Regions from separate parts of the Streptomyces sp. NPDC002788 genome, predicted to be linked through region 2. Evidence: riboswitches for the same ligand, from Rfam matches in the RefSeq annotation. Region 2 holds a riboswitch; each other region holds the start of a gene.
The links. Region 2 has a riboswitch for cyclic di-AMP ahead of ACWD1U_RS29480 (transglycosylase SLT domain-containing protein). Riboswitches for the same ligand answer to the same signal wherever they lie in the genome.
Positions count from the first base shown of each region.

Region 1: it holds a riboswitch for cyclic di-AMP, as region 2 does, so the genes downstream of both, ACWD1U_RS27600 (transglycosylase family protein) here and ACWD1U_RS29480 (transglycosylase SLT domain-containing protein) in region 2, are expected to answer to the same signal.
Region 3: it holds a riboswitch for cyclic di-AMP, as region 2 does, so the genes downstream of both, ACWD1U_RS03160 (M23 family metallopeptidase) here and ACWD1U_RS29480 (transglycosylase SLT domain-containing protein) in region 2, are expected to answer to the same signal.
Region 4: it holds a riboswitch for cyclic di-AMP, as region 2 does, so the genes downstream of both, ACWD1U_RS21560 (NlpC/P60 family protein) here and ACWD1U_RS29480 (transglycosylase SLT domain-containing protein) in region 2, are expected to answer to the same signal.

Region 1 is NZ_JBSFVB010000016.1:84,423-89,945, forward strand. Features, by position in the region: gene ACWD1U_RS27590 (cytochrome P450 family protein) at 1-801, shown strand, start outside; gene ACWD1U_RS27595 (transglycosylase family protein) at 981-1,946, shown strand; cyclic di-AMP (ydaO/yuaA leader) riboswitch at 2,176-2,342, shown strand; gene ACWD1U_RS27600 (transglycosylase family protein) at 2,347-3,042, shown strand; gene eno (phosphopyruvate hydratase) at 3,308-4,588, shown strand; gene ACWD1U_RS27610 (FtsB family cell division protein) at 4,732-5,208, shown strand; gene ACWD1U_RS27615 (DUF501 domain-containing protein) at 5,255-5,523, shown strand, end outside.
Region 2 is NZ_JBSFVB010000018.1:115,243-120,765, reverse strand. Features, by position in the region: gene ACWD1U_RS29490 (LolA family protein) at 1-688, opposite strand, end outside; gene ACWD1U_RS29485 (polyprenyl synthetase family protein) at 921-1,931, opposite strand; cyclic di-AMP (ydaO/yuaA leader) riboswitch at 2,443-2,612, shown strand; gene ACWD1U_RS29480 (transglycosylase SLT domain-containing protein) at 2,616-3,404, shown strand; gene ACWD1U_RS29475 (HAD family hydrolase) at 3,368-4,216, opposite strand; gene ACWD1U_RS29470 (GNAT family N-acetyltransferase) at 4,402-5,472, shown strand; gene ACWD1U_RS29465 (glycosyltransferase) at 5,493-5,523, shown strand, end outside.
Region 3 is NZ_JBSFVB010000001.1:728,355-733,877, forward strand. Features, by position in the region: gene ACWD1U_RS03145 (bifunctional acetate--CoA ligase family protein/GNAT family N-acetyltransferase) at 1-928, opposite strand, end outside; gene ACWD1U_RS03150 (HPr family phosphocarrier protein) at 1,106-1,387, shown strand; gene ACWD1U_RS03155 (GntR family transcriptional regulator) at 1,549-2,244, opposite strand; gene ACWD1U_RS03160 (M23 family metallopeptidase) at 2,430-3,197, opposite strand; cyclic di-AMP (ydaO/yuaA leader) riboswitch at 3,210-3,374, opposite strand; gene ACWD1U_RS03165 (M16 family metallopeptidase) at 3,578-4,966, opposite strand; gene ACWD1U_RS03170 (M16 family metallopeptidase) at 4,963-5,523, opposite strand, start outside.
Region 4 is NZ_JBSFVB010000011.1:152,199-157,721, reverse strand. Features, by position in the region: gene ACWD1U_RS21575 (NlpC/P60 family protein) at 1-382, opposite strand, end outside; gene ACWD1U_RS21570 (hypothetical protein) at 805-1,158, shown strand; gene ACWD1U_RS21565 (SLAC1 family transporter) at 1,136-2,065, opposite strand; gene ACWD1U_RS21560 (NlpC/P60 family protein) at 2,142-3,311, opposite strand; cyclic di-AMP (ydaO/yuaA leader) riboswitch at 3,320-3,492, opposite strand; gene pcrA (DNA helicase PcrA) at 3,808-5,523, shown strand, end outside.

The sequences.
Region 1 (5,523 bases), on a different contig from region 2:
TACGCCATCTGCGACCTGCTCGGCGTCCCCCGCGAGGACCAGGACGACTTCCGCGACTGGGCGGGCATGATGATCCGTCACCAGGGCGGGCCCCGCGGCGGCGTCGCACGGTCCGTGAAGAAGATGCGCGGTTACCTCGCCGACCTCATCCACCGCAAGCGGGAGGCGCTGCCCGCCGAACCCGCCCCCGGCGAGGACCTCATCTCCGGCCTCATCCGCGCCTTCGACCACGGTGAGCACCTCACCGAGAACGAGGCGGCGGCCATGGCGTTCATCCTGCTGTTCGCCGGGTTCGAGACCACCGTGAACCTCATCGGCAACGGCACCTACGCCCTGCTCACCCACCCCGGGCAGCGCGCCCGGCTCCAGGCCTCCCTCGCCGCCGGGGAGACCGGCCTCCTGGCCACCGGCGTCGAGGAACTCCTCCGCTACGACGGCCCCGTCGAGCTCGCCACCTGGCGCTTCGCCACGCAGCCGCTCACCATCGGCGGGCAGCGCATCGAGGCCGGCGACCCGGTCCTGGTCGTCCTGGCCGCGGCGGACCGGGACCCGGAGCGGTTCGCCGACCCGGACGTGCTGGACCTCTCCCGCCGCGACAACCAGCACCTCGGGTACGGCCACGGCATCCACTACTGCCTCGGTGCTCCGCTCGCCCGCCTGGAGGGCCGGGCCGCGCTCGCCACCCTCCTCACCCGCCTCCCGGACCTGCGGCTCGCGGCGGACCCGGCCGAGCTGAGATGGCGCGGCGGCCTCATCATGCGCGGGCTGCGCACCCTGCCCGTCGAGTTCACACCGGCGTGACGGCCGCCATGACCAGCGAGTGAATCGGCCAAACATGACACGCCGTCATGTCTGTGATCTTCACGTGATCTGCGCGGCATGAACTTGTGACAAGTGATCGTGTGCCGATACGTTCACCCATCAACGCGGCCCGGGACTCGTGCCGCGTTGATCACTGCTGTCTCGCGAAAGGTCTCCGTATGCTCTCCGGGAACGGTCGGCACCGTCGCCCCCGCCAGGCTCCGGCTCTCCTCGTCGCGGCCGGAGTGACCGGCTCCGCCATCGCGATCCCGCTCCTCGGGGCCTCCGGTGCCAGCGCGGCCGACGGCACCACCTGGGACCGGGTCGCGGACTGCGAGACCGGCGGCGCCTGGAGCCAGAACAGCGGCAACGGTTACTTCGGCGGCCTCGCGCTGTCCCAGGAGGACTGGGAGAACCACGGGGGCCTCGACTACGCCGCGAGCGCCGACCTGGCAAGCCGTTCCCAGCAGATAGCCGTGGCCGAGAGAATCCTCGCCGACCAGGGGGTCGGCGCCTGGCGCACCTGCGGACTGCTCTCCGGTCTCCAGCAGGGCTCGAAGTCGGACACCTCTGAATCATCCGACTCGTCCACGCCGACCGACTCGCCCGGATTGCTCGACTCCTCCGAGTCGTCGCCGTCGCCCTCTCCGTCGGCATCCACGTCTTCCGACGCCCGGTCGACCGAGCAGGGTGAAACCGACAAGTCCGGCAAGTCGCTCGAATTCAAGAGCTCCGCGCCGCAGGACCAAGACGCTGAAAGCTCCCCCTCGGCCACCCCCGAGAGTGACAAGTCGGGCAACTCGCGGCAGAGCAGCGACTCCTCGGCCCTGACCGACATCGGCTCCGGCCGCCACCGCGGACCCAGCGCCGACGGGGACTCCGCGACCGGGGACAGCCGCATGGGCCGTACGGGCGACTCCGCGGGCCGGCACGCCTCGCGCGGCGACGGCGTCTCCCGTGCGCTCTCGGACGGCTCCTACACCGTCCGCCCCGGCGACAGCCTCTGGTCCATCGCCGACTCCCTTGACCTCCGCGGCGGATGGCGCGTGCTGTACGCCGGGAACGAGGAGGCCGTCGGCTCCGACCCCGACCTCATCCGCCCCGGTCAGACGCTCACGACAAGGGTCGAAGCGGACGAGGAGTAGCCGTTCGGGCAGTGCGGAAACGAGGGCGGAAGTCGCCCCGAAACCGTGCGAGTTCACGTCACCATTCGCGGTGAATGTCCCGTATAAGTGCGGTGAGAGATAGATCTCAGAAGCCCTGATCGTCTTTGAAATTCCGGCGATCGCGTGTCTACGGTCGTGATCGCTCGTCACCGCGAGCCCCGGCTGCCGCAACGCCGAATCCTGCCAGCGGCCGCACGGGAACAGTCGTCGCGTCAAAGCGCCGTAGGCAGGAGCGGGGGACCCAAGGTAGGCGCCCGACCGGCCAGTTGCGCCGGAAGGGCTAGGGGTGAAGCCGCGTCCCGTGAGGGACGTGGCCGGGCAACTCGACCGGCCCGAACCCGACAGCTCACCTCGCAGGCGTCGGTGAGGGGATCCATTCATGCTGTTTTCCGGCAAGAGCAAGCACCGTCGTCCGTCCAAGGCCACCCGTGCCATCGCCGTCGCCGGTGTCGCCTCCGCCGCCGTCGCCGCGCCGCTGATGGCGGCCGGCAACGCCTCCGCCGCCACCGCCTCCGAGTGGGACGCCGTCGCCCAGTGCGAGTCCGGCGGCAACTGGTCCATCAACACCGGCAACGGCTACTACGGCGGTCTGCAGTTCTCCGCCTCCACCTGGTCCGGCTACGGCGGCACCAAGTACGCCTCCACCGCCGACCAGGCCACCAAGGCCCAGCAGATCGAGATCGCCGAGAAGGTCCTCGCCAGCCAGGGCAAGGGTGCCTGGCCGGTCTGCGGCAAGGGCCTGTCGAGTGCCGGCTACACCGGTGGCGGCTCCTCGAGCGACTCGGGCAGCTCCTCGCAGCAGAACCAGCAGAGCACCGAGACCCGCCAGACGGAGCAGCAGCCGGCCTCCCGTTCCGAGGAGCGCCCGGCCGCCAAGCAGACCGTCACCACGCCGACCGGCAAGAAGGTCAAGAAGGGCGACGGCGAGTACAAGGTCGTCAAGGGTGACACCCTCAGCACCATCGCCACGGAGAAGAAGGTCAAGGGTGGCTGGGAGAAGCTCTACGAGTTGAACAAGGACATCGTCGACGACGCCGACCTCATCTACCCGGGCCAGCAGCTGCACCTGAAGTAAGCAGCGGCCCGCCCCCGTCCTCACGGGCTCCCCGCCCCGGTGCGTCCTCCCCCGTACGCACCGGGGCGGGGTTCTTTCCGCCGGTCTTTGCGATACGGCTTTGTTCCGTTCGGAAACAATTTACTCTCGGTTCTGTCCATGGGGTGGGCGACGCGGTGGCCGATCGCCCGGAGCCGGTTAGGCTCATGTCGCGAGCCACCGAGGCCCGCGCCTCGCCGGGTCCACGTGACCCGCGTATCCGCGTCACATGAAGAAGGAGATGCTCGTGCCGTCCATCGACGTCGTCGTAGCCCGGGAAATCCTGGACTCCCGAGGCAACCCCACGGTCGAGGTCGAGGTCGGCCTCGACGACGGCAGCACCGGCCGTGCCGCCGTCCCGTCCGGCGCCTCCACGGGCGCCTTCGAGGCCATCGAGCTCCGCGACGGCGACTCGAACCGCTACCTCGGCAAGGGTGTGGAGAAGGCCGTCCTCGCGGTCATCGAGCAGATCGGCCCGGAGCTGGTCGGCTACGACGCCACCGAGCAGCGCCTGATCGACCAGGCCATGTTCGACCTGGACGCCACCGACAACAAGGGCTCCCTCGGCGCCAACGCCATCCTCGGCGTCTCCCTCGCCGTCGCCCACGCCGCCTCCGAGGCCAGCGACCTGCCGCTCTTCCGCTACCTGGGCGGCCCGAACGCGCACCTGCTGCCGGTGCCGATGATGAACATCCTGAACGGCGGCTCGCACGCCGACTCCAACGTGGACATCCAGGAGTTCATGATCGCGCCGATCGGCGCGGAGTCCTTCTCCGAGGCCCTGCGCTGGGGCGCCGAGGTCTACCACACGCTGAAGAAGGTCCTGAAGAGCAAGGGCCTGGCCACCGGCCTCGGCGACGAGGGCGGCTTCGCCCCGAACCTCGGCTCCAACCGAGAGGCCCTCGACCTCATCCTCGAGGCGATCAACGAGGCCGGCTACACCCCCGGCGAGCAGATCGCCCTGGCGCTCGACGTCGCCGCCTCCGAGTTCTACAAGGACGGCGTCTACACCTTCGAGGGCAAGAACCGCTCGGCCGCCGAGATGACCGAGTACTACGCGGAGCTCGTCGACGCGTACCCGCTCGTCTCCATCGAGGACCCGCTGTTCGAGGACGACTGGGAGGGCTGGAAGACCATCACCGACAAGCTCGGTGACAAGGTCCAGCTCGTCGGCGACGACCTGTTCGTCACCAACCCCGAGCGCCTCGCCCGCGGCATCGAGGAGGGCGCGGCCAACGCCCTGCTGGTCAAGGTCAACCAGATCGGCTCGCTGACCGAGACCCTGGACGCCGTGGAGCTGGCCCAGCGCAACGGTTTCAAGTGCATGATGTCCCACCGCTCCGGCGAGACCGAGGACGTCACCATCGCCGACCTGGCCGTCGCCACCAACTGCGGCCAGATCAAGACCGGCGCCCCGGCCCGCTCCGAGCGCGTCGCCAAGTACAACCAGCTCCTGCGCATCGAGGAGATCCTCGACGACGCCGCGGTCTACGCCGGCCGCAGCGCCTTCCCCCGCTTCAAGGGCTGACCGCGAGAAGGCGCGCCCCGGGTCAAGCAGGTCCCCGGCCCGGGTCAAGGCTTGCGCCGGTCGTACGTACGTCCCCGTACTCGGTCCCGTACCGTGTCCGGGGACGTACGCGCGTATGACGGTGGAACGGGAGGCGGACAGTCATGGCCGTGAAGGACCGGGACCGTTTCTCCACCACGACCAGGATCCGGCTGCTCGGCGAGCAGACCGCGGCCCGGGTCTACCGTTCCCAGACCAGGCGCCAGGCCCGCCGCTCCCGGCTGACCGGCCGGGCCGCGCTGCTCGCCCTGGTGATGTGCTCGCTGATCGTGGCCCTGGCCTACCCGATGCGGCAGTACGTCTCCCAGCGCGCCGAGATCGAGGACCTCCAGCGGGAACAGCAGCAGGCCCGGCAGCGGGTCGAACAACTGCGCGACCAAAAGGCGCGCTGGCAGGACGACGCGTACGCCGAGCAGCAGATCCGGCAGCGGTTGCACTACGTCATGCCGGGGGAGACGGGCTTCATCGTCGTCGACCCGCACGCGGCGAAACAGTCGCGCAGCGACCTGGGGGCGGCCGACCGCCCCTGGTACGCGAACGTCTGGGACGGGGTCGACGAGGCCGACGCCTCCGACCAGTGAACGTGACCCGAGAGAACACCCAGAGAAAGACAGCCTGAAGACAGTCATGGAAACGCCCCCGCCGACCACCCCGCGCACCGAGCCCACCGACGCGGACGTCGAGGCCTTCAAGCAGCAGCTCGGTCGGCCCCCGCGCGGCCTGCGGGCCATCGCGCACCGCTGCCCCTGCGGACAGCCCGACGTCGTGGAGACGGCCCCCCGCCTGCCCGACGGCACGCCCTTCCCGACGCTCTACTACCTGACGTGCCCGAAGGCGAACTCGGCGATCGGCACGCTGGAGGCGAACGGCGTGATGAAGGAGATGACCGAGCGCCT
Region 2 (5,523 bases):
AACCGGACTGCTTCGGCTTGATGACGAGCTTGTAGGCGTCCCGGTCGGCGACCCGGGCGGTGCCGTCCACGGTCACGGAGGTCGTGCCGTCGACGGCCTTGAGGGCCTCCTCCGCGAAGTCCTTCGGCATGGCAGGAGGCTGGGCCCTGTCGCGCTTCGGGCTCTCGGAGACGGTGCCGTGGTAGACCTCGTTGGACTTGCTGTCGTAGCCCCAGACGTCCTTGCCGTTGTGGATGACGCTGTACTCGGCGGCGTTCTCCAGCAGCGACAGCTTCTGCCGGTCCGGGCCGTCGGCGGCGACGCGCAAGGTGTGCGTGCCGGAGGCCAGTTCCGTGAGCTTGGCCGTCGGGTCGGCGGACGAGCCGCCCTCACCCCGGCCCGCGGCGCCGGACATCAGGCCGGACTCCAGGCCGCCGAGGTTCGGCAGACCGAGGTCGGTGCTGATCTTCACCGTGCCGGACAGCTGCTCGACGTCCGACTTCGCGATCTTCTCGATGAGCTGCTGTGCGGTGATCTTCGGGAGGTCGGGGTCGCCGGAGTCGGCCAGTGCGGGGACCAGGCCGATCGTCGCGGCCGCCACCCCCATGACCGTGACCGGGACGATGTACCGCGCGGCTTTGCGCCGCCCGGAGCGCTGCTCGTCGCCCTCCCCGCCGGTCGTGCTGTCGTCGGATGCGTACGGTGCCATGTGTGCCCTACCTCCGTGGTCGGCGGCGGCTGTCCGTGTCGTCCACGCACTCGTCCCTGAGCCGCCATTCTCACCCGAACAGGTGAGGAGTGGTGTTTTCCGTGGTTTCCATCTGACCAAATCGGCCAGGGAGATACGTCAGACCCCGGACTCAACTCCGCGTACTGCTGGGGTATGACACGGAGGGGCGGCTTCTCCCCCGACCCGTAGGGGTCGTGCGGGCAGGACGTGCTCAGCCGGCCCGGTGCACCACCGCGTCACACAGCTCCAGCAGCGCCGTCCTGGCGGCGCACTCCGGCAGGGGCGCCAGCGCCGAGCGGGCGTCCTGGGCGTAGCGGACGGTGTCCCGCCGGGCCTGCTCCAGCGCCGGGTGGGCCCGCAGCAGGCGCAGGGCCTCGGCGTGCCGGGCGTCGTCGGTGAGGTCGGAGTCCAGCAGCTCGCACAGGGCGACGTCCTCGGCGAGGCCGAGCCGGGCCGCCCGCTCGCGCAGCCGCAGCACCGGCAGCGTGGGGATGCCCTCGCGCAGGTCGGTGCCGGGGGTCTTGCCGGACTCGTGGGAGTCGGAGGCGATGTCCAGGACGTCGTCCGCGAGCTGGAAGGCGACGCCGAGCCGCTCGCCGTACTGGGTCAGCACGTCCACGACCGTGTCGTCGGCGCCGGACATCATCGCGCCGAACCGGCACGACACGGCGACCAGCGAGCCGGTCTTGCCGCCCAGCACGTCCAGGTAGTGCTCGACGGGGTCGCGGCCGTCCTGCGGCCCGGCCGTCTCCAGGATCTGACCGGTCACCAGTCGCTCGAACGCCTCCGCCTGCACCCGCACGGCCTCCGGGCCGAGGTCGGCCAGGATGTGCGAGGCGCGGGCGAAGAGGAAGTCGCCGGTGAGGACCGCGACGGAGTTGCCCCAGCGGGCGTTCGCGCTCGCGACGCCGCGGCGCACGGCGGCCTCGTCCATCACGTCGTCGTGGTACAGCGTGGCGAGGTGGGTCAGCTCCACGACGACGGCAGAGGGCACGATCCCGGGGGCGTGCCGGTCACCGAACTGGGCGGAGAGCATCACGAGCAGCGGCCGGAACCGCTTGCCGCCGGCCCGCACCAGATGCTGGGCGGCCTCCGTGATGAAGGGCACCTCACTCTTGGTGGCCTCGAGCAAGCCTTCCTCGACAGCCGTCAGTCCGGCCTGGACATCGGCTTCCAGAGCCTGGTCCCGCACGCTCAGCCCGAACGGCCCGACGTCGGTCACGAGGGGTCTCCTGTCTGCTGGTGTCTGCCGGATGATTACGCGGATTGTCGATAGGTCGCTGCCCTCACTCGAGTCAGCGTATCCGGTCACGTTTCGATCACTGTCAGCGCCCGTGGTTACAGGCCGGGTGGTATCCGATCAGGAGCGCCATGTTTTCGATCAGCTCATAAGAGCAGACATTTATCGACTTACCAGGAAGTAACGGACTATGCACGATTTGCCTTGATGGATAAGCGAATTCCTATAGGCGGACATTGCCCCAGAGATTCGTGATCAGTGAGTTGAATCACGCCCGACGTTTCGCACGCCACCCCGGCATCCGCCCGTACCCCCTTCCCGCCCATGCGAGTTGAGCCTTCCCTTCCGCAAAGGATCAAGCGGCCCATTCCCCCCGACCAAGGTCAACAAGCGTCATATGTGACTTCGGTGCTTGTTCCCGACATGTGCTCTCGCATACGTTCCCGCCCTGTCCGGCGGACGCCGAATCCTGCCACCGCCCGGACACCCCACATCAACCGACTCACTCACGCAGGGCAGGAGCGGGGGACCCAGGTAAGTCGCCGGTCCGCACAGCGGCACGGCTCGGGGTGAAGCCGCGCACGGCATACAGCGCCGTACGCGGCCGGGCACCTCCCGGCCCGAACCCGACAGCTCACCTCGCAGGCGCCGGAGAGGAACATCGCCATGCCCGGACGAGGTAAGCACCGTCACCCCAGAAGGAACCCGCTCACCCGTGGTGTCGTCGCCGTCGGCACCGGCGGAGCGGCACTGACCCTCCCGCTCCTCGGTGCGACGCACGCGAGCGCCGTCGAGCCCCAGAGCGCGCCCGCCACCGTCGCACAGTCCGTGCCGCAGGCGGCCCAGCCCGCCAAGTCCCTCACGTACACCGTGGCCAAGGGCGACTCGCTCTACGGCATCGCGGACAAGTACGACGTATCGGGCGGCTGGAAGCAGCTCTACAAGGACAACCGCGCCGCCGTCGGCGACAACCCGAAGCTGATCCACCCGGGCCTCGAGCTGAAGGTGAAGACGACGAAGGCGGCCGTCACGGAGAAGAAGGCGACCAAGTCGAAGTCGTCCGCCCCCGCCAAGCCGGCCGCGAAGCCCGCCGGGGGCGTCACCCAGGCCACCCCCGCCTCCGCCAAGACCTACGCCGACAACCTCGACGGCTGGATCCGCGAGTCGCTGGACATCATGGCGCGGAACGGGATCCCGGGGTCGTACGACGGCATCTACCGCAACATCATGCGCGAGTCGTCCGGCAACCCCCTGGCGATCAACAACTGGGACTCCAACGCCGCCAAGGGCACCCCGTCCAAGGGTCTGCTCCAGGTCATCGACCCGACCTTCGCCGCGTACCACGTGCCCGGCACCCCCTTCGACCCGTACGACCCGGTCGCCAACATCACGGCGGCCTGCAACTACGCGGCCGACCGCTACGGCTCGATCGACAACGTCAACGGCCCGTACTGAGCCGCCCCGTCCAGCAGTCGCTCGAGGACGACGGCGATGCCGTCGTCCTCGTTCGACAGGGTGACCTCGTCGGCCACGGCCTTGAGTTCGGGATGGGCGTTGGCCATCGCGACGGCGTGGGCGGCCCAGTCGAACATCGGGATGTCATTGGGCATGTCACCGAAGGCGATGGTGTCCGCCGGCCGCAGCCCCAGGTGCTCGGCGGCCAGCGCCAGGCCCGTCGCCTTGGTGACACCGCACGGCTGGAGTTCGACCGTGCCGGGACCGGACATCGTCACCGTGGCCAGCGAGCCGACCACCGAGCGGGCCGTCGCCGCCAACTCGTCGTCGGACAGGTAGGGGTGGCGCAGCAACACCTTGCTGATGGGCTCGCCCCACAGCTGGTCGCGCCGGTCGACGCGTACGGCGGGCAGGGTCGGGTGCGGCATGAGGTAGCCCGGTTCGATCAGCGTGAGCCCGTCGACCCCGTCCTGGTCGACCGCCGCGTACACCTGCCCCACCTCGGCCTCGATCTTGCCGAGGGCGGTCTCCGCCAGCTCCCGGTCCAAGGTGATGGACCACAGCAGCCGGTCCGCGCCGGCGTCGTACACCTGCGCGCCCTGACCGCACACCGCGAGTCCCGTGCACCGGAGGTCGTCCAGCAGCGGCCGCACTCTCGGTGCCGGCCGGCCCGTCACCACCAGGTGCTGGGCGCCGGCGCCCGCCACCCGCGCGAGCGCGGCGAGAGACCGGTCGGAGAGGGTGTCGTCGCCGCGCAGCAGCGTCCCGTCCAGGTCGGTGGCGATGAGTGAATATGCGAGGGGTGCGGCCATGATCAGAGAATACGGACAGCGCGCCCCGTCGTTTCACCGGCGGCCGACGCCGATTGCCCGGTTGAAGGCCTCTGCACCAGTTGGCAACAACATGCTCCGCTACCTACCCGTCGGGCCGTCTCGGGCGGTACCTTCCATGTGTCCAGGGGGGACTTGATCGGGGGGTCAGGTTGAGCAGTGGGCGCATTCGCGTGGCTGGGCCCGGTGAGCTCGGCGAGGGGGAAAGGGAGCGCTGGCGCGCACTGCGCGCCGCCTCGGCGGCACCGCGCAACCCTTTCATGGAACCGGAGTTCACCGAGGCCGTCGGCCGGGTGAGGCCGCGGGCCCGGGTCGCGGTGGTCTACGACGGACTGGAGCCGGTCGGCTTCCTGCCCCATGAGCGGGGCCCGTTGGGCCAGGGCCGGGCGATCGGGCTCGGCGTCTCGGACGCGCAGGGCGCGATCCTGCGGCCGGGCCTGGTGCTGGAGACCGGCGAACTGCTGCGTGCCTGCTCGGTGTCGAGCTTCGTCTTCGACAATCTGGAGGCCGGGCAGCGGCTGTTCGTCCGGTACGCGGCCGAGGAGCACGCCACGTTCGTCATCGACGTGCAGAAGGGCTACGAGACGTACGAGTCGGTGCTGCGCGCCCAGTCGCCGAAGTTCCTCAAGACGACGCTGGCCAAGGAACGCAGGCTGGGCCGGCAGGCCGGCGACCTGCGATTCGTGTTCGACGAACGCGACCCGGCCGCACTGCGCACGCTCATGGAGTGGAAGTCGGCGCAGTACCGCAGGACGGGTCGCCGGGACCGGTTCGCCCAGGAGTGGATCACCCGGCTCGTCGGGCAGCTGGCCAGGACCAGGGCACCGGAGTGCAGCGGCACGCTGTCCGTGCTGTACGCCGGCGAGCGGCCGGTCGCCGCGCACTTCGGGCTGCGCTCGGCCTCCGTCCTGGCCTGCTGGTTCCCGGCGTACGACCCGGAGTTCGCGAAGTTCTCGCCGGGTCTGGTGCTGCACCTGCGCATGGCCGAGGCAGCGGCCGCCGACGGCATCGGCATGCTCGATCTGGGGCGGGGCACCGCCGAGTACAAGGACGCGCTGAAGACGGGCGAACTGCCCGTGTACGAGGGCGCGGTGACGCGCCCGGGGGCGGGTGCGGCGCTGCACTGCCTGAGCCGCGAGCCGGCGCGCCGCGCACACAGTTTCGTCCGCAGCCGGCCGCGGCTCGCGTCGCTGGCCGCGCGGACCCTGAAGGGCGCGGCCCGGCTGCGCCGTACCTGACACGAGTGGGGGGAGGGCGCATGTCTCGATCGGCACGTGCGCAGGAGGAGA
Region 3 (5,523 bases), on a different contig from region 2:
CGGCGTAGCCGGCGGAGACCACGACGAGCCCCTGCACACCGTGCTCGCCGCACTCGGTGACGACTTCGGTGATGTTTTCGGCCGGTACGGCGACGACCGCGAGGTCGACCGGGCCGTCGATGTCCCGCACCGAGCGGTGCGCGGGCACGCCGTCGAGTTCCTTCTGCTCCTCGCGGAGGGCCTTGTTCACGGCGTACAGCCGGCCGGTGAACCCGGCGTCGCGGATGTTGCCGAGGACACTGCGGCCCACGCCGCCCGAGGTGCGCCCGGCGCCGATGACGGCGACCGAGCCGGGCGCGAGCAGCCGCTGCACGGAGCGGGCCTCGGCGCGGTGTTCGCGCGCGTACTGCACGGCGAGGGAGCGGTCGGTGGGTTCCAGGTCGAACTCGAGACGGACGACGCCGTCCTCGAAGCTGCGTTTCTGGGTGTACCCGGCGTCCGTGAACACCTTGATCATTTTGTTGTTGGCGGGCAGTACCTCGGCGGCGAAGCGGCGGATGCCGCGCTCGCGGGCGACGGCTCCGATGTGTTCGAGCAGGGCGGAGGCGACCCCGCGGCCCTGGTGGGCGTCCTGGACCAGGAAGGCGACCTCGGCCTGGTCGGCCGGTGCGGACGCGGGCGTTCCGTCCGCGCCGATCCGGTCGTAGCGTACGGTGGCGATGAACTCGCCGCCGACCGTGGCCGCGAGTCCCACCCGGTCCACAAAGTCGTGGTGCGTGAAGCGGTGGACGTCCTTGGCGGACAGGCGAGGGTACGGCGCGAAGAAGCGGTAGTACTTCGACTCGTCGGAGACCTGCTCGTAGAAGCTGACGAGGCGATCGGCGTCATCGACGGTGATGGGCCGGATGCGCGCGGTGCCACCGTCGCGCAGCACCACGTCGGCCTCCCAGTGGGCGGGATACTCGTGCCGGTCCGGCGAGGTCTGCATGGGCCCCAGAGTACGGCTAGCGCCTGACAACGGCGCGAGGCAGTCTGTGGAGGGCGTCAGTCGGGTCGAGGCCGCGATCCGACGGCACCCCGGAGTGGAACGACAGGACCGCTCCGGGTGGGCTTCACGTATGGGAAACTGGTCTAGACAACCCTGAACACCGAAGGGCAGCAACACATGGCTGAGCGCCGCGTCAACGTCGGCTGGGCCGAGGGCCTCCACGCCCGCCCCGCCTCCATCTTCGTCCGAGCCGCCACGGCCGCAGGCGTCCCGGTGACGATCGCCAAGGCTGACGGCAACCCCGTCAACGCGGCCTCCATGCTGGCCGTTCTGGGCCTGGGCGCCCAGGGCGGCGAGGAGATCGTCCTCGCCTCCGACGCCGAGGGCGCGGACGCCGCCCTGGACCGACTGGCCAAGCTGGTCTCCGAGGGTCTCGAGGAACTGCCCGAGACCGTCTGAGTCCATTCGCGCCGGCTCCGGCGCACACGGGAGGGCTCGTCCGAATTCATCGGGCGAGCCCTTCGCCATTTCCTCGCCACGCGGCTAATTTCTCTCCCGCGAAATGACGACAGCAGAAATAGCCCCCCGCAATTTCCTGCTCTTTGTATACGGCTCTCGTGTTAATGCCGCAGACTCGACGTGTTTACGGCATGTTGCGAGTTCCTCACACGCTCGGTGCGCTCCCCGGCGGAGCCGAACCGCAGGCGGTGCGCGGCCGTCGCGCGCTCGGCGTGCAGCGCCGTGACCGCCCGCGCGCGCTCGCCGTCCCCGCGCGCCACCGCGTCCACGATCGCTCCGTGCTCGCTCCAGGACTCCACCGGGCTCGCCGGTGGATCGACGGCGTACATCCAGAGGATCTTGTGGCGGAGCTGCGTGAGCATCGAGGTCAGCGCGGGGCTGCCGGAGGCCTGTGCGAGCGTCTCGTGGAACCAGCCACCCAGGGAGCGCAGGTCGTCGCTGTTGCCCCGGCGGGCGCGCTCCTGACCCATCCGGACCAGACCGCGCAGGACCTTGAGATGGGCCTCGGTGCGGCGCTGGGCGGCCCGCGCGGCGCCGAGCGGCTCCAGCAGCATGCGCATCTCCAGCAGGTCGGACGCCTCCTGCTCGGTGGGTTCGGCCACGCACGCGCCCGCGTGCCGCCGGGTCACCACGAAGCCCTCGGCCTCCAGGGTGCGCAGGGCCTCCCGGACCGGTACGCGCGAGACGCCGTAGCGGCGTGCGAGGAGTTCCTCGGTGAGCCGGCTGCCGCGTGCGTGGACACCCGCGACGATGTCGTCCCGGATGGCCGTGCACACCGAGTGCGCGGGAATACGCATGACCGACCTCCGCTTAATCCCCGTGAAACGCCGACGAGTGACGCGTGTTCCGTGACTCTATTGCAATGAGCCCGAATTTCCGACGGCAGGCCGGAATCCAGGGATATTTTTTGGACAGCGGGCCGCCGGGAACCGAAAGGCCCCGGCTCGGGGAGCCGGGGCCTCGGGAACAGCGAAAGGTGCCGTCAGACGTCCACGCCGTGCGAGCGGAGGTAGGCGACGGGGTCCATGTCGGAGCCGTACTCAGGACTCGTGCGGGCCTCGAAGTGCAGATGCGGGCCGGTGACGTTGCCGGTCGCGCCGGACAGGCCGATCTGCTGACCCGGGGTGACCCGCTGGCCCACCGAGACGCCGATGGACGACAGGTGGCCGTACTGGGTGTACGTCCCGTCGTTCATCTTGATCACGACCTGGTTGCCGTAGGAACCGCCCCAGCCGGCCTCGACGACCGTGCCCATGCCGACCGCGTGGACGGAGGTGCCGGTGGCGGCGTGGAAGTCGATGCCGGTGTGGCTGCCGGAGGACCAGATGGCGCCGCCCGACTTGTAACCGGTGGAGACGTAGGAGCCCGGGATGGGGGACTGGAAGCTGTTGAGACGCTTGCGCTCGGCCTCGCGGGCGGCGCGCTCCTTGGCCTCGCGGGCCTTCTCGGCCGCCTCCTCGGCCCGCTTGCGGGCGGCCTCCTCGGCCTTCTTCTTGGCGGCGGCCTCCTCGGCCGCGTGCTGCTGCGCGACGGCCTGGGCGTCGATCTGCTGGGCCACGGTGTCGCCCATGGTGACGACCGGGGTGAGGCCGGTCTGCTCCGGGGCGGGCTCGGCGGCGAAGGCGGCCGGGGCGGCCACGGTGCCGAGGACGCCGGTGGTGGCGAGGGCCGCGACGCCCGCCGCGCGGGCCGTGCCGCGCTGGATCCGGCTGGGACGACGGTGCTTCCCGGTGGCGCGTGTGAACGCCATGTGGTGGCTGGTCCTTTCCTTCCCTCTCGCCTACCGGGTTAGCTGACGGGTTCGGAGCAGGAAGGTCTCCTACGGACCCCCTCGCGGTTCGCGCGGGCGTCCGATTCACCCCAGGGACTGCGTTGGGTCCCCGGCTCCCCTGGCTCGCGCCGTGCGGGGACTCGGCGATGACTGTCCGGTGCCGCGGGTGCGGCGCACTGCCTGACGAACAGCCCGGATGACGCTAAACGGGTCCACTTTCAATTCCCAAACGAATCCCGGCTTTTGTAGCGCATACCACAGGGCAGACAGGCAACCTCCGTATCAATTCGGGCATACAGGGGCCCTGGTGCCTTAGGAGACAACCAGGGCCCCTCCGTACGCGTGCCGCCCGCGTCTCGCTACTCGGCGGCGACGACCGTGACTTCGCCGATGTCCAGGGCCTCGACCGGGCCCTTGATCTGCGCCGCGTCACCCACGAGGACGGTCACCAGCCGGTCCACCGGGAAGGCGCTGACGGCCGCCGCGGTCGCCTCCACGGTGCCGGTCGCGGCGAGCTGCCGGTACAGCGTGGCCTGGTAGTCGTCGGGCAGGTGCTGCTCTACCTGGTCGGCCAGGGTGGACGCGACGGCAGCCGCCGTCTCGTACTTCAGAGGCGCCACGCCGACCAGGTTCTGCACGGCGACGTCCCGCTCGGCGTCGGTGAGGCCCTCGGCGGCGAGGGTACGCAGCACCGTCCAGAGGTCCTGCAGCGCGGGGCCGGTGTTGGGGGTGTCCACGGAACCGCTGATGGCGAGCATCGAGGCACCGGTGCCGTCCGGGGCGGACCTGAGGACCTGGGCGAACGAGCGCACCCCGTAGGTGTAGCCCTTCTCCTCGCGCAGGACGCGGTCCAGGCGGGAGGTGAGGGTGCCACCGAGGCAGTACGTGCCGAGCACCTGCGCGGGCCACACGCGGTCGTGCCGGTCCGGGCCGATGCGGCCGATCAGCAGCTGCGTCTGGACGGCGCCCGGGCGGTCCACGATGACGACCCTGCCCGTGTCGTCGGCGGTCACCGGCGGCACCGGGCGCGGCTCGGCCGAGGAGCCCGTCCAGGCGCCCAGCGTGTCGCCGAGCAGGGCATCGAGGTCGATGCCGGTGAGGTCGCCGACGACCACGGCGGTGGCCGTGGCGGGGCGGACGTGCTTCTCGTAGAAGCCGCGTACGGCCGCGGAGTCGATCGCGGCGACCGTCTCCTCGGTGCCCTGCCGTGGCCGCGACATGCGCGAGCTCGCCGGGAACAGCTCCTTGGAGAGCTCCTTGGCGGCGCGGCGCGAGGGGTTGGCCAGCTCGTGCGGGATCTCGTCGAGGCGGTTGCGGACCAGCCGCTCGATCTCGCTGTCCGCGAACGCGGGCGCCCTGAGAGCGTCGGCGAGCAGGCCGACTCCCTTGGAGAGCCGGGAGGCCGGCACCTCCAGGCTGATTCGGACGCCGGGGTGATCGGCGTGCGCGTCGAGGGTGGCGCCGGCGCGCTCCAGCTCGGCGGCGAACTCCTCGGCGGAGTGCTTGTCGGTGCCCTCGGAGAAGGCCCGGGCCATGATCGTGGCGACGCCGTCGAGGCCGGCCGGCTCGGCGTCCAGGGGCGCGTCCAGCAGCACCTCCACGGCGACGACCTGCTGGCCGGGGCGGTGGCAGCGCAGCAGTGTCAGTCCGTTGCCGAGCGTGCCGCGCTCGGGGGCCGGGAAGGCCCAGGGCCGGGCCTCGCCCGCCTGCGGCCGGGGGTGGAAGTCCATCGTGGTGAGCTCGGTCACTTGGCCGCCTCCTCGTTCTCGTCGCCGGCCGCGGCTGCGGTGTCCTCGGCATCGTCGGTCTCGTCGGCGACGGGCTCGTAGACGAGCACCGCGCGGTTGTCCGGGCGCAGACGGGCCTTGGCGACCTCCTGGACCTCCTCCGCCGTGACCTCCAGCACGCGCTGGACGGCCGTCAGGGCGAGCTGCGGGTCGCCGAACAGCACCGCGTACCGGCACAGTTCGTCGGCGCGGCCCGCGACCGTGCCGAGGCGGTCCAGCCACTCGCGCTCCAACTGGGCCTGGGCGCGCTCCATCTCCTCGGCGGTGGGGCCCTCCTCGGCGAACCGGGCGAGCTCCTCGTCGATGGCGGCCTCGATGACCGGCACCTCGACGTCACCGGACGTCTTCACGTCCAGCCAGCCCAGGGAGGGCGCCCCGGCGAGCCGCAGCAGGCCGAAGCCTGCCGCCACGGCCGTACGGTCGCGCCGTACCAGGCGGTTGTAGAGGCGGGAGGACTCGCCGCCGCCGAGGACGGTGAGGGCCAGGTCGGCCGCGTCGCACGCGCGCGTGCCGTCCTG
Region 4 (5,523 bases), on a different contig from region 2:
CGGGATCGTCGGACAGGGCGAGTTGCATCGCGGGGTCGAGGCCGCCGGCCCGGTACTGCGCGGCGGCGACCGAACCGAGCGTCTCGCGGGCCGAGTTGAGCCGTTCCTCCTTGCGCGCCGCCTGGTCCTGGAGGCCCTTCAGCCGCCGCCCGGCCGCCTCGGCCTCCTCCTTCGCGCCGTTGTACTTCTCGGTGGCGACCTCCGCTTCCTGGTACAGCTTGTCCACCTTGGCTTTGACCTGGCCCGGGGTGAGCTGCGGTTCGGCGTGCCCGGTTCCGTCGAAGCCCGTCGCCGTCGCCGCGCCGGCGAGGGCGATCGTGGCGGCCGTACGGGCCTTGCTGCCACCCATCGAGCGCTGTCGGGGCTTGCGGTGCGCTGCCAACTGGAGGCCACGTCCTTTCCTCGGCCGCCGGTGAGTGCGCACGGCCGCCTGGGGAGCGGACAGCGGCCTGCGCGCGTCCGGCGACGGTCCGCACAGGGGAAGCGGACCGCCGCCGGACCTTCTCGGCGGTGGTGCCCGACTGCCGCCCCTGGCCCGGGCGGCGGTGGGGAGCCGGTCACCTGGGGGAGGACGCTAAACCGAGTGGTGGCCGGCCGGTGGCGGGTGCGCGGAACTGTCCCGAGAGGACTGGTGGTGACCGTATGTGACCGCGATCCCACCTCGGCACAATCGGCTTCACTCAGCGTGATGACCGATGTGTCGAATCATGGGCGAATGAGGGTGATCGGATGCTATGGGGCGCATATATGCACCGGTGGGCCGGTGCCGGGTGGCCTGGAAGGCCCTGATTAGGCTCCGGCCTCATGGACGTACTCATCCACCTCTTCGTCGGTCTCCACATCATCGGCATCGCCTCGCTCCTGGGCGGCTTCCTCACCCAGATGAAGGCGATGCGCGAGGGCACCGCCCGCTACACCCCCGCGATGCTGCACGGCGCGCTGACGATGCTGGTCACCGGTGTGATCCTGGTCGGCCTCAACCAGGCCGACGACCAGTCCGTGAACAACATCAAGATCGGCGTGAAGCTGGCGCTGCTGATCGTGATCCTGGGCCTGGTCTATGTGAAACGCGACGACGAGAAGGTGGACAAGGGCCTCTTCGGCCTGGTGGGGCTGCTGACCACGGCGAACATCTTCATCGCCGTGCTCTGGACCTGACCCGGGCGGACCGGGCGGCGGCGACCGCCCAGGCCGTGCACCCGAGCCACACGGCCACCGCGATCCACAGCAGTGCTTCCCCGGCGCCGTCGAGCCAGGGGACATCGAGCGCGGCGGCGGTCGCGAGAGCCGCCGCCGCCGTCACGGCCACGCAGAACACGGTCGCCCAGCGCCGGACGTCGTACTGGTGCCGGGGCCAGAAGAGCTCGGCGACGAGCAGGGCGACGCAGCAGACCAGGGCGAGCACGAGCAGGATGACGGTAGTCGTGCGCAGGGCACTGCTGCCGTCCTCGTTCCAGAGGTACAGGTGCGCGCTGTCGGCGCCGAGGAGCTTCGCTCCGGCCAGCGCCGAGACGGCGAGCGCGCCGGCCGCGAACCACTGGTCCCCGCGTCCCTCCTCCACCTGCCGGGGCTGGAAGCGGAACAGGGCGAAGCAGCAGAGCGCGAGGCCCAGCCAGAACAGCACCAGGGCCGCGTGCGCGAGCCAGGCCGCCGACTCGGCCGCGGCGAGCGTGGCGGCGAGCACGGCGAGGCCCTGGGTGGCCACACAGCGCAGGAACACGGTGCCGCGCCGCTCCCTGACCTCCACGGCGAGCAGCGCCGCCCAGGGCAGTGCGGCGAGCACCAGCAGGGCGCAGGCCGGTGCCTGCGCTCCGGCCGCAGAGAAGCCGGTGCCGAGCACGGCGGTCGCCGCCACGGTGGTGAGCACGGCCGGAACCTCCGCTCTCCACCCGCCGCGCGCCCGCTGGACGAGGCTCGCGGCCGACGCCGGCCAGGCCGCGCAGGCCAGGGCGAGGGCGACGCGGGAGAGGATCCCGTACCCCGCCGAGTCGAGACCGACCGACACGGTGCCGGTCGCCAGCGCATACGTCGCCCACCAGGTGGCAAACGGGGAGGGACCGGACATAGCGCCGATGCTAGAGAGCGGCGTGGGCGTTACGGGAGGGGCACGCGCGCGTGCCCCTCGAAAACGTACGAGACTCTCAGGCCGGCCGCACCACGCTGTGGATCGCCGACTCGCCGTCGTAGTAGACCGACTCCTCGCGCACATAGGTGCCGGGCTTGGGGGCGTGGATCATCATGCCGTTGCCGATGTAGATGCCGACGTGGGCGAGGTCGTCGTAGAAGAAGACCAGGTCGCCGGGCTGGGCCTGGGAGAGCGGGACCGTGGTGCCGGCGCCGACCTGGTCGTAGGTCGTGCGGGGCAGGGTCACGCCCGCGGCCCTCCATGCGGCCTGCGTGAGGCCGGAGCAGTCGTAGGAACCGGGGCCGACGGCGCCCCAGACGTACGGCTTGCCGATCTGGGCGCGGGCGAAGGCGAGCGCCTTGTCGGCCTTGGTGGCGTACGAGGAGTCGGCCGGGACAATCGAGGAGGACGAGCCGGAGCCCGCGGACGCGGAGTCGCTGCCCTGCTGCTGGGTGGTTTCCTCCTGCGCCTTGTGCTGCGCGGCCTGCTGCCGGGCCAGCTCGGCGGCCTGGCGGGCGGCCTCCTCCTGCTTCTGCTTCTCGATCGCCGCGAGCCGTGCCTTCTCCTCGGCGGTCAGCTTCGACATCAGCTCGCGTGCGTCGGCCAGCTTCCTCTGGACGGTCGCCTTGGCCGTCTTCAGGTCGCTCTGCGACTCGGTCAGCGCCTCAAGGCTCTCGGTGGCCTCCTGACGCTTCTTCATCGTCTCGGACTGCTGGGTGACGTAGTCGTCGACCGCTTCCTTCTGACGGCCGGTCATCCGGTCCATCAGCTGGGTCCGGTCGAAGTAGTCCTGCGGGGTGTCCGCGAGCAGGAACGTCGCCGTGTCCGGGGCGGAGGCGCCGGTGCGGTACTGGGCGGAGGCGAGGGAACCCAGCTCGTCCCGCGCCTCGTTGAGCTTCTGGGCGCGCTGCGCGACGTCGTCGAGGAGGGTGTCGACGCGCTTGCGCTGCTTCGCGGTCCTCTCCTTGGCCGCGTTGTACTTGTCGGTCGCCGACTCGGCCCGGCGGTACAGGTCGTCGACCTTCTTCTCGACTTCCTCCAGGCTGGGCTTCTCGTCGGCCTCGGGGGCGGCGTTGGCCGACTGGGACAGCAGGGCCACGGAGGTGAGGGCCGCCGTTGCGAGGGCGGGGGTCCGTATGCCTGCCACGCGCGTACCCGTAGGACGCGACTTGCGGTGCGACGCCAAGGGAGGCGACTCCTTCCATCGTCCGCCTACCGGGTTAGCTGTCGGGTTCGGGCGGGTGGTTCGGAAGGGTTGCCCTACGGCCTTCTCCGGATGCGGAGCCGGGCCGATTCACCCCAGGTCCTCGGTTGGGTCCCCGGCTCCGGCTGCCGCTGCGGCACGCCGGACTCGGCGGAGGCCGCGCGGCCCGGCGACGTTCGCCGGTGAGGGTCATGCGGCCCGGTCGCACCGTAGCCAACTCGTGTGGTCCTTGTGAAGGTTGGTGGGTGATATGCCCGATACATTTTCGTGACCTCAGTCCAGGGCCTTGCTGAGAGTGAGTAATCGCGGAGGGTTGATTGCGAGTCGTCCGCATTTGCGGCGGGAGTAGCGAGGCGTGATCATGCGGTTCTTGAGGGTGATAACGCGCCAGGCGTCCGATCGGCGGGGCCCGCATGAGCGGGTGATGTCTCCGGGGTGGCGGCGGGCTGTCAGTGGGGCGCCCTAGACTCGGAGAGCGATGAGCAGCCTCTTTGACGACAGCTTCCTGGCGGACCTCCAGGCCCAGCGCGGCCCCGCGGACGAGCCCCCGCCGCCGCCCGAGGACGATCACGCTCCGGAGCCGCTTCCGGACGATCTGTTCGGCGGGAAGTTCGACGCGCCGCCGGACCGGGACGCCTACTACCGCGACGGCGCCCCGCGCCCGGTGGTGGACACCGCCGCCCTCCTGGAGGGGCTGAACGACAACCAGCGCGCCGCCGTCGTCCACTCCGGCTCCCCGCTGCTCATCGTGGCCGGCGCCGGCTCCGGCAAGACCCGCGTGCTCACGCACCGCATCGCCCACCTGCTCGCCGAGCGGGGCGTGCACCCGGGCCAGATCCTCGCGATCACCTTCACCAACAAGGCCGCCGGTGAGATGAAGGAGCGCGTCGAGCAGCTCGTCGGCCCGCGGGCGAACGCCATGTGGGTCATGACGTTCCACAGTGCGTGCGTCCGCATCCTGCGGCGGGAGAGCAAGAAACTCGGCTTCACATCCTCCTTCTCGATCTACGACGCCGCCGACTCCAAGCGCCTGATGGCCCTGGTCTGCCGCGACCTGGACCTCGACCCCAAGCGCTTCCCGCCCAAGTCCTTCAGCGCCAAGATCAGCAACCTGAAGAACGAGCTGATCGACGAGGAGGACTTCGCCGCCCAGGCCACCGACGGCTTCGAGAAGACCCTCGCCCAGGCCTACGCGATGTACCAGTCGCGGCTGCGCGAGGCGAACGCCCTCGACTTCGACGACCTGATCATGACGACGGTCAACCTGCTGCGCGCCTTCCCGGACGTCGCCGAGCACTACCGCCGCCGCTTCCGGCACGTGCTGGTGGACGAGTACCAGGACACCAACCACGCCCAGTACGCCCTCGTCCGGGAGCTCGTCGGCACCTCCGAGCACCCCGTCGACGTACCGCCGGGCCCGGACGACGTCCCGCCCGCCGAGCTGTGCGTGGTGGGCGACGCAGACCAGTCGATCTACGCCTTCCGCGGCGCGACGATCCGCAACATCCTCCAGTTCGAGGAGGACTACCCGGACGCGACGACGATCCTGCTGGAGCAGAACTACCGCTCCACCCAGACCATCCTCAGCGCGGCCAACGCGGTCATCGAGCGCAACGAGTCCCGCCGCCCCAAGAACCTGTGGACCAACGCCGGCGAGGGCGCGCGGATCACCGGCTATGTCGCCGACACCGAGCACGACGAGGCGCAGTTCGTCGCCGACGAGATAGACCGCCTCACGGACGCGGGTGAGGCGAAGGCCGGCGACGTCGCCGTCTTCTACCGCACCAACGCCCAGTCCCGTGTCTTCGAAGAAATCTTCATCCGCGTAGGCCTGCCCTACAAGGTCGTCGGCGGCGTCCGCTTCTACGAGCGCAAGGAGGTCCGGGACGTCCTGGCCTACCTGCGCGTGCTGGCCAACCCCGAGGACTCGGTCCCGCTGCGCCGGATCCTCAACGTCCCCAAGCGGGGCATCGGCGACCGCGCCGAGGCGATGATCGACGCCCTGGCCCAGCGGGAGAAGATCAGCTTCTCGCAGGCGCTCAAGCGCGTGGACGAGGCGTACGGCATGGCCGCGCGCTCCACCAACGCCGTCAAGCGGTTCAACACGCTGATGGAGGACCTCCGTACGATCGTCGAGTCCGGCGCCGGACCGGCCACCGTGCTGGAGGCGATCCTGGAACGCACCGGGTACCTC